3 regions of the Kitasatospora sp. NPDC002551 genome follow, and region 2 is predicted to be linked to each of the others. Evidence: riboswitches for the same ligand, from Rfam matches in the RefSeq annotation. Region 2 holds a riboswitch; each other region holds the start of a gene.

Region 1 (3,268 bases), on a different contig from region 2:
TGGGTGACCTCGGGGGCGATCAGGTGCTCGCCGGTGTCGTCCGGCGGCAGGTCGTCCGGCAGCGCGAGCAGCGCCCGGTCCCGGGTCAGCAGCAGGCTCGCCCCGCACGGCGGGCACCCGGTGAGGTACCGCACGTTCGCCGCCCGGGTGATCAGCGCCGCGTCGGCCCCGGACGCACCACAGTGCTCCCGCAACCGCTCCCGCCGGCCCGCGTACCCATCAGCCATGCGTCGAGCCTACGAACCCGCCCCCCGATCCGCCCGCCGAACGCCCCCACCCGGGCCCCGCCCCGGCGCCGAGCCGGGCCCCGCTACAGCTTGCTCGCGGGCGCGTACTCCGCGCCCCCGGCGGGCTTCGGGGCCCACTTCTTCTCGACGCCGGCCAGGCGCCAGTAGGCGATGGCGGCGGCCCAGACCACCACGAACAGGCCGACGATCGCGTAGCCGACGTTGTCCAGGGAGATGTCCGCGATCCAGCCGGTCACCGGGTCGGTGAGGTCCAGCTTCTCGTGGAGGACGCCGACCAGTTCGATGGTGCCGATGATGAAGGCGACCGCGATGGACAGGCCGGTGATGGTCAGGTTGTAGTACACCTTCCGCACCGGGTTGGAGAACGCCCACTGGTAGGCGAAGTTCATGAAGGTGCCGTCCAGCGTGTCGAACAGGCTCATCCCGGCCGCGAAGAGCAGCGGCAGGCAGACGATCGCGTACCAGGGGAGGCCGGAGGCCGCGCCCGAGCCGGCCATCACCATCAGGGTGACCTCGGTCGCGGTGTCGAAGCCCAGGCCCAGCACCATGCCGACCGGGAACATCTGCCCGGGCCGGGTGATCGAGCGGGTCGCCCGGTTCAGCACCCGGGCCAGCAGGCCGCGGGCGTTCAGGTGCTCCTCCAGCTCGGCCTCGTCGAACCGCCCGGCCCGCATCGAGCGGAACACCCTGAGGATGCCGAACAGCGCGGCCAGGTTCAGCGCGCCGATCAGGTAGAGGAAGACGCCGGAGGCCGAGGTGCCGACCATGCCCAGCCACTGGTGGGTGGTCGAGTCGTCGTCCATCAGCGTGTTGGCCAGCTGCGCGCCACCCGCCACCAGGGCGGCCATCAGCACCACCATCGAGGAGTGCCCGAGCGCGAACCAGAAGCCCACCGAGACCGGGCGCTTGCCGTCCGCCATCAGCTTGCGGGTGGTGTTGTCGATCACCGCGATGTGGTCGGCGTCGAAGGCGTGCCGCATGCCGAGGGTGTAGGCGGTGATGCCCAGGCCCACCCCGAAGACCTGGGTGCCCACCTCGTACTTCTCCGGTGCGACCAGGAAGATCAGCGTGCCGAACGCCACCACGTGCATGGCGAGGATCACGCCCATCAGTCCGGCTGTGCGCAGGGTGTCCTCGCGGCGCCAGCGGAAGGCGGGCAGGGCGGCGGGCGGCGCCGCGGCCGCGGCGGTTTCGGGCAGGGTCATCTGCGGATCACGCTCCAGCACCTCGTGGAAAGACTTCGTGAGATGCCGCGGCCGGTCTCCTGGCTGACGGGGCTCCCGTACCCGCCTTCCCAGCCGCGCGAGGCGCCCAGTGGCGTCGTGGGTACGGACACTCTCCCCCGATCACAGTGGCGAGGGCCGCTCCGGACTGGGACCCCTGAGGGTCCGTCACCGGTCTTCCCGAGCACCACGGCGGGGAACACGGTAGGGGCCAGGGACAACGCTTGCAAGGCTGCGCACCTGCGCAGGTGTCCAGGATCACAGCCCGCCGCCTGCCAGAATGGGCCGTATGCATCTCGTACCGGCCGACCGCGCGGGCCACCGCACCATCGACGGCCACCGGGTCTGCGAGGCCATCGCCGCGATCGGCGACACGGCCCACGTCCGCTCCTGGGCCGACCGCTTCGCCCTGCTCGCCGACCCCGGCAGGCTCGCCCTCCTGCTCGCCCTGCACCGCACCGGCCCGCTCGCCGTGACCGACCTCGCGGTCGCCACCGGCATGCGCGACCCCGCCGTCTCCCAGGCCCTGCGGCTGCTGCGGACGGCCGGTGTGGTCGCCGGGGAGAAGGAGGGGCGTGTCGTGCGCTACCGGCTCGTGGACGCCACCCTGCGCCCCCTGCTCGACCAGTGCGCCGGTGACGCCCCCGCCGCGGCGGCGGGCTGACCCCCCGTCCGGCGTCCGTCCGGACGCCGCGCCCGGCCGGGCCCCGTTGCGTACGATCATGACGTGCTGAACCGCCGCCGGCTCCGGGCCCGGCCCGACGACGACCGCTGGAACACCCGGCCCGCCCGGGCCCGTGTCCTGGCGGTGGCCCGCACCCTCACCTCGGCGACCCGCGTCCTGGACGTCCTCACCCTGCTGCGCGAACTGGACGGCATCGGCTTCTCCGTCACCGTCAACCCCGGCTCCGCGTTCGCCGCCGGCCTCGACGACTACCTCCGCGCCCAGCCCGGCCTGACCGTCCTGCCCTGGCGGGACGCCGTCCGCCGGCCCTTCGACCTCGCCGTCGCCTGCGCCGTCCACGCCTCGATGCACCGGCTGCGCGCACCCCTCGTCGTCCTGCCGCACGGCGCCGGCTACAACCGCCTGGTCCCCGAGTCCACCGGCGACACGGTGACCTCCGCCGGGCTCTCCCGGCGCGAGCTCACCCACCGCGGCCGGGTCTTCCCCGCCGTCATCGGCCTCTCCCACCGGGAACAGTTCGAGCGCCTGCGGGCCGCCTGCCCCGAGGCCCTGCCCCGCGCCCGCGAGGTCGGCGACCCGTGCTTCGACCGGATGCTCGCCTCACTCGCCGCCCGCGACGGCTACCGGGCCGCCCTCGGCGCGGTCGACGGCCGCCGGCTCGTCGTGGTCAACTCCACCTGGAGCGAGCACTCGCTGCTGGGCCGCCATCCGGGCCTGCCGCTGCGACTGGTCGAACAGCTGCCCGCCGACGAGTACGCCGTCGCCGTCGTCCTGCACCCCAACGTCTGGGCCCGGCACGACCCGCGCGCCCTGCTCGCCGCCGCCGAACGCCGCGGCCTGCGGCTCGTCCCGCCGGACCAGGGCTGGCAGGCCACCCTGATCGCCGCCGACTGCGTGATCGGCGACCACGGCTCGGTCTCCTTCTACGGCGCCGCCCTGGAACGCCGCACCCTGCTGGTCGCCACCGGCGCCGCCGAACTCGACCCCCGCTCCCCCGGCTACGCCTTCGGCCAGACCGCCCCGGCCCTCGACCCCGACGGCGACCTGCTCGCCCAGCTCGAACGGGCGATGGCCGACCAGGACCCGGCCGCCCTGCGCCCGGTCACCGACCG
Region 2 (3,268 bases):
CGTCGAGGCCTACGGGCTGGGCGAACTGCGGAACAGCACTCTCGACGAGGCCATCGACACCACCTACCGCGCCGGCATGCGCACCCTCTCCCTGCGGACGGTGCTGTTCCCGGTCACCGAGTTCGCGCACACGCTGCCCATGGCGCTCATCCTGCTCGTGGGCGGGTTCGGCTACCTCAACGGCACGATCTCCCTGGGAGTCGTGGTGGCGGGCAGCCTGTACATGTGGCAGCTGGTCGACCCGCTCAACCAGATGCTCGTCTGGGTCGAACAACTGCAGCGCAGCGGCGCCTCGTTCGCCCGCATCAAGGGTGTCGGGCTGGTGTCGCACACAGCTGACGCTCCCGTGTCGGCCCCTGTGGACGACCTCATCGAGCTCAAGGGCGTGGGGTATTCCTACGTCCCCGGGCACGAGATCCTCAAGGACGTGGACCTGCTGGTCCGTCCCGGTGAACGGCTGGCGGTGGTCGGCCGGTCGGGAGCCGGCAAGTCCACCCTCGGCAAGCTGCTGTCCGGTGCGGACGTCCCTGACGCCGGCCACGTCCTGGTCGGCGGCGTGCCCGTCGCCGACCAGGCCGCGGCGGGCGAACTGGGCAACCGCATCGTCCTCATCACGCAACAGCACCACGTGTTCATGGGCACCCTCCGCGACAACATGACCATGGCCGCCCCCGAAGCCGACGACGAGGCCGTCCTCGCGGCCCTGCGGTCCGTGGAAGCGGACTGGGTGGCCGAACTGCCGGAGGGCCTGGACACCCCGCTGGGCTCGGGCGGAGTCGAACTGGAGGCCGCCCAGGCGCAGCAGCTCACCCTGGCCAGGGTGCATCTGGCGGACCCGCACACCCTGATCCTGGACGAGGCCACGTCACTGCTCGACCCGACGACGGCCCGGCAGGCGGAGCGGGCAGTGGCCGCCGTCCGGTCGGGCCGCACCGTCATCGCCATCGCCCACCGGCTGCAGACCGCACACGACGCCGATCGCATCGCCGTCATGGAGTCCGGCCGCATCGTCGAACTGGGCACCCACGACGACCTGGTCGGCGCGGGCGGACCGTACTCGGATCTGTGGCGGTCGTGGAACGGCGAAAGGTGAGTCTTCGGCACGGCGTACGTCCCCGGGAGTTCGCGCATCAGTCGCGTGCCCGGGCTATCCGAGCCCGAACTGTCCAAACGGCCGTCCCAGGTGCCGGGCGGCACCGACCCGACCGTGCCTGATACCTTGCAATCGCCGTGGTGTTCGGGAAACCGGTCTGAGTCCGGTGCGGCCCTCGCCACTGTTGCCGCGGAGTACCGCGGCCCTCGCTGACCGGCTTCCCCAGCGGTCAGGGCCACTGGGCGGGCTGGATGAGCCGCCCGGGAAGGTCGGCCTCGGTGTGTCGATGCGGAAGCCAGGAGACCGGCCACGGCGCGACATGTTCCACGAGGGTTTTGGAGAACACGTGCCCAGCGGTCTTCCGCGTCCGTTCCGATCCATGCGTTCCGCACGCCCCGCAGGTCCGGTCCGTGCCGGCCGGGCGGTCGCGGCCGTCCTGTTCGCCGGCGTACTCGGCGCCTGCGCGGGCGCCCCCGCGCCCGTCGCGTCCAGCGCGACGACCGGAAGTGCCGAGCCCGTCCGTGTGGACAACTGCGGGACCACCGTGACCGTCGGCGCGCCGCCCGACCGGCTGGTGACGCTCAACCAGGGTGCCACCGAGGTCGCCCTGGCCCTCGGCCTGCAGTCCCGCATGGCCGGTACCGCCTATCTCGACGATTCCGTCCCGGAGAAGTGGAAGGCAGCCTACGACTCCGTTCCGGTGCTCTCCAAGGAGTACCCGACGAAGGAGAAGCTCCTCGCGGCCCGTCCCGGCTTCCTGTACGCCTCCTACTCCAGCGCGTTCACCGACAAGGTCGCGGGAAGCCGGGAGGAACTGCGCGGCCAGGGGATCCCGTCGTACCTGTCCCCGTTCGGCTGCTCGGACAGGAGCCAGGTGCCGCCGACGACCTGGCAGGCGATGTGGGGCGAACTGAACGACGTCGCCGAGGTCTTCGGTGTCACGGAGCGGGCCACCGCGATCCAGCGGCAGCAGGAGCAGCAGCTGGCCCGGTTCACGGCGACAGCCGCCGGCAAAGGCCTGAAGGTCCTGTGGTTCGACTCGGACACCAAGGCGCCGTACATCGGCGCCGGCCACGGCGGGCCCCAGCTGGTGCTCGACGCCGTCGGCGCCCGCAACGTCTTCGCGGACCTGCCCGGTTCCTGGCAGAACGTGAGCTGGGAGAAGGTCGTCGCCGCGGACCCGGACGCCGTCGTGCTCGCGGACGCCGACTGGGACACGGCCCAGTCCAAGATCGACTACCTGGAGAACGACCCGGTGCTGAGCAGGCTCACCGCCGTGCAGCGCAAGGCTTTCGTGGTGGTGCCGTTCTCGGAGTCGACTCCCGGCGTGCGGCTCGCCGACGGCGCCGCCCGGGTGTCCGAGGGGCTGGGCAAGCTGCGCCCGGGTTCATGACCACCGCAACCCGCCCCGCCGTGCGGCCCGCTGGTCCGGGCCGCGCGGCGGCGGCCCTGGCCGTCGGTGCGGCCCTGCTGCTGACCACGGTGCTCCTCGGTCTGGCCGTGGGCTCGCACCACGAGCCGGTCCGGACGGTGATCGATGTCGTGGCGCGGCGTCTCGGGCTGGGCGACCCGCACGTGACGCTGCTCGACGACCAGATCGTCTGGCAGCTCCGGCTGCCGCGGGTCCTGGGAGCGGCCGCCACCGGCGCCGGCCTCGCGGTCTGCGGTGCGGTGCTGCAGACGCTGACCGGGAACGACCTGGCCGATCCCTTCCTGCTCGGGATCTCGGACGGAGCCGCGGCCGGCGCGGTCACCGTGATCGTGCTCGGCGTCGGCGTGTCCGGCGCCCTGGGCACCGGCGCGGTGGCGACGGCGGCCTTCGCCGGTGCCCTGATCGCCGCCGTCGTCGTCCTGGCCCTGGCCGGCGCGCGCACCCGGTCGCTGCCGACCACCCGGACCGTGCTCGCGGGCATCGCCGTGGGACAGATGTGCGGGGCCTACACCTCGTTCGTCGTGCTGGTCCTCGGGGACCGCGACGCGGCGCGCGGTGTCATGGAGTGGACGCTGGGCTCGGTCGCCGGCGTGCGGTGGCCCACCGCCGTCTTCCTGACGGCGGTCGCGCTGGCCGGTGTCACGGTCCTGGCCTCATCGGCCCGCGACCTGGACGCCTTCGCCTTCGGCGAGACCGCCGCCCGCTCCCTCGGCGTCCACGTCGAGCGCACCCGCTGGGTCCTC
Region 3 (3,268 bases), on a different contig from region 2:
TCAGCTCGCGCAGCATCTCCAGCCCGGGGGCGAGCAGCCGGGCATCGCCGCGGAACTTGTTGACGAACCAGCCCACCACGTGCCGCTGGTCCTCGGCCGACAGCAGCGCCAGCGTCCCGTACATCGCCGCGAAGACCCCGCCGCGGTCGATGTCGCCGACCACCACGACCGGAAGCCCGGCGGCGGTCGCCAGGCCCATGTTGGCGATGTCGCGGTCGCGCAGGTTGATCTCGGCGGGGGAGCCCGCGCCCTCGCAGACCACCACGTCGAAGCGGCGCCTGAGGTCCGCCAGGCACTCCAGGGCGCGCTCCAGCAGCACCGGCTTGCGCTCCCGGTAGTCCAGCGCGCCGACCTCGGCGACCGGCCGGCCCAGCAGCACCACCTGGCTGCGCCCGTCCCCGCCGGGCTTGAGCAGCACCGGGTTCATCGCCGCCTCCGGCTCGACCCGGGCCGCCTGGGCCTGCATCGCCTGGGCACGGCCGATCTCGGCGCCGTCCGCGGTGACGAAGGAGTTCAGCGACATGTTCTGCGCCTTGAACGGCGCGACGGAGACACCCTGCCGGGCCAGCCAGCGGCAGATGCCCGCGGTGACCACGCTCTTGCCGGCGTCCGAGGTCGTCCCGGCGACCAGCAGCGCCTTGCTCATGACCCAACCCTCCGCTTCCCGCCCAGCGCCGCCCGCAGCAGCAGGTGCCCGGCGACCGTCGTACCCAGGGCCAGCGCGCTCACCCGCCGGGAGAGCACGCAGGCCCGTTCGATGTCCTCCACCCCGACGGGGCGCAGTTCCCCTCCCAGCACGGGGCGGTGCTCCACGCGCTCCCCGTACCGCAGCGTGCCGCCGAGGCGCACGCCCACCGCGCCGGCGAAGGCCGACTCGGCCTGGCCGGCGTTCGGGCTGGGGTGTGCCGAGCCGTCGCGCCGCCAGACCCGCCAGGCGGTGCGCGGCGCGGGCGCGGCGGCCACCGTCAGCAGCGCGGTCAGCCGCGCGCCCGGCCAGCCCGCCACGTCGTCCAGCCGCGCCGAGGCCCAGCCGAACCGGGCGTAGCGCGGCGAGCGGTGACCGACCATCGCGTCCAGGGTGTTCACCGCGCGGAACGCCAGCAGGCCGGGCGTGCCCGCGAGACCGCCCCAGACCAGGGCGTTGACCACGGCGTCGGCGGTGTTCTCGGCCACCGACTCGACGACCGCGCGGGCCAGCTGCCGCTCGTCCAGCGCGCTGGGGTCGCGCCCGCACAGGTGCGGCAGCCGCGCGCGGGCGGCCGTCAGGTCTCCGGCGGCGAGCGAGCGGCCGATGGCGCGGGCCTCGCGGGTCAGTGAGGTGCCGCCGAGCACCGTCCAGGTCGCGGCGGCGGCGAGCGCGGCCCGGCCGAGCGGACGGCGGGCCAGCAGCCGGTCGGCGGCGATCGCCCCGGCCGCGACGGTGCCCACGGTCAGGGCGGTGAAGGCGGTGCCGACGGCGCGGTGGTCGCGCCAGAGCAGGTGCTCCAGCCGGCCGGCGGCGGAGCCGAAGCCGGCCACCGGGTGGCCGCGGCGGGGGTCGCCGAACCGGGCGTCGGCCAGGTACCCGGCGACGGCGCCCGCGCCGAAGGCGGCGGCCCCGCTCAGCGGGTGCACGGCAGGGCGCAGCATCGCGTGCGTGTCCTCACTCAGGGTCCGCGCCCTGGATCGACGAACGGGGGGCGAGAGTCTCCTGGCTTCCGGGTCGGACGCACACTCCGGGCCTTCCAGCGGCTTCTGACGGCCCGCCGTGGCGTGTTCCGGTCGTGCTCCCCGGTGACAGTGGCGGGACCGCGCCGGACTCGCACCGGCTTCCTCTGCATGCCTCCGTATTGGCTGAAGGATCCCATCACGGGCCCGAACCGGGAGTCAACCGAGGTCGTGGACGGTGTTGGTCACACCGTGCGCCGCCCCTGAATATGCAGACCGGTCTACTGACTCCCCGTGTGATTTTCATCCCGGAACAACCCGTACGGCCGTGTCCTACTGGCTTCCCTCCGCCCGCGCGAGTGGACTGGGCTGAGGAGTGGGTCCAGACACCGAGCAGCGGGGAGCGAGTATGCGTTGGGGAATCGCGGCCACCGTGGCGGCCGCAGCCGTCGGCACCGGGGCCGCCGTTCTGGTGATCGGCCGCCGGGCCTCCGAGCGGATGGTCCGCCCGGCCGCCGGTGCCCGCGAGCGGACCGGCCCGGTGCTGGTCCGCGGCCTCGGCGCCGGAGAGGTCACCTTCACCCGCACCGCCGTGAGCGAGCGCCCCGGCCGCTGGGCCGTCGAGTGGGGCGAGGACGGCCACGCCGTCGTCGAGGAGGTGCTGCGCCGCGACGACGCGGACGTCACCCGCCGCCTGGTGCGCGCCGACCGCGGCACCCTCACGGCCGGCACCGAGGTCCGCTTCACCCCCCGCGTCCACCTCGGCGACCCGGCCCGGGCGCTCGGCCTGCCGTTCGCCGAGACCGCCGTCGAGGGCGAGCTCGGCACCATGCCCGCCTGGCGGCTGGACGGCAAGCGCGGCACCTGGGTGGTCCTGGTGCACGGCCCCGGCGCCGATCGGGAGCAGAGCCTGCCCGTCCTGTCCGAGCTGCAGCGCCTGGGCCTGCCCGTCCTCGCCGTCACCTACCGCGGCGACGCCGGCGCCCCGGCCTCCCCGGACGGCCTCGGCCACTTCGGCGAGACGGAGTGGCGCGACGTCGAGGCGGCGGTGCGCACCGCTCTGGACGGCGGCGCGGGCCGGGTCGTCCTCTACGGCTGGTCGCTCGGCGCCACGATGGCCCTGCAGACCGCCGCCCGCTCGGACCTCGCCCCCTCGATCAGCAGCCTGGTCCTGGACTCGCCGGTCCTGGACTGGCCGGCCACCGCCCGCCGGGACGCCGCCCGCTCCGGTTTCCGGGGCGCGGCCGCCGAACTCGGCGCGCTCGCCGCCCAGGGCCGCACCGGCGTGGATCTGGCCGACTTCGCCCGCCTCGCCGAGGGTACGGACCTGCGGGTGCCCACCCTGGTGCTGCACGGCCCCGACGACCCGGTGGCGCCGTTCTCCGCCGCCGAGCGCCTGGCCCGCCGCCGCCCGGACGTGGTCAACCTCCAGGCCTTCCCGGGGGGTGACCACGCCGCCCTCTGGAACACCGATCCGGACCGCTACGCCGAGACCCTCCGCCGCTGGCTCACCCCGTTCTGCTGACCCCCCGCCGAAACCCGTTCCGCCCCCCCGCCGCGCGGAACGGGGCGGAATACCGGCCCACCCCGGTTCCGTCTGGCATGAACCCGCCACAAAGAT

The links. Region 2 has a riboswitch for cobalamin ahead of ABT093_RS25395 (ABC transporter substrate-binding protein). Riboswitches for the same ligand answer to the same signal wherever they lie in the genome.
Region 1: it holds a riboswitch for cobalamin, as region 2 does, so the genes downstream of both, nicT (Nickel transporter NicT) here and ABT093_RS25395 (ABC transporter substrate-binding protein) in region 2, are expected to answer to the same signal.
Region 3: it holds a riboswitch for cobalamin, as region 2 does, so the genes downstream of both, ABT093_RS40070 (cobalamin biosynthesis protein) here and ABT093_RS25395 (ABC transporter substrate-binding protein) in region 2, are expected to answer to the same signal.

The regions. Positions count from the first base shown of each region.
Region 1 is NZ_JBEOWI010000073.1:25,862-29,129, forward strand. It holds gene ABT093_RS36290 (M24 family metallopeptidase) at 1-227, opposite strand, end outside; gene nicT (Nickel transporter NicT) at 311-1,453, opposite strand; cobalamin riboswitch at 1,486-1,678, opposite strand; gene ABT093_RS36300 (ArsR/SmtB family transcription factor) at 1,761-2,135, shown strand; gene ABT093_RS36305 (hypothetical protein) at 2,199-3,268, shown strand, end outside.
Region 2 is NZ_JBEOWI010000033.1:25,940-29,207, forward strand. It holds gene ABT093_RS25390 (ABC transporter ATP-binding protein) at 1-1,093, shown strand, start outside; cobalamin riboswitch at 1,215-1,419, shown strand; gene ABT093_RS25395 (ABC transporter substrate-binding protein) at 1,473-2,486, shown strand; gene ABT093_RS25400 (FecCD family ABC transporter permease) at 2,483-3,268, shown strand, end outside.
Region 3 is NZ_JBEOWI010000119.1:2,123-5,390, forward strand. It holds gene ABT093_RS40065 (cobyric acid synthase) at 1-646, opposite strand, end outside; gene ABT093_RS40070 (cobalamin biosynthesis protein) at 643-1,629, opposite strand; cobalamin riboswitch at 1,664-1,862, opposite strand; gene ABT093_RS40075 (alpha/beta hydrolase) at 2,057-3,172, shown strand.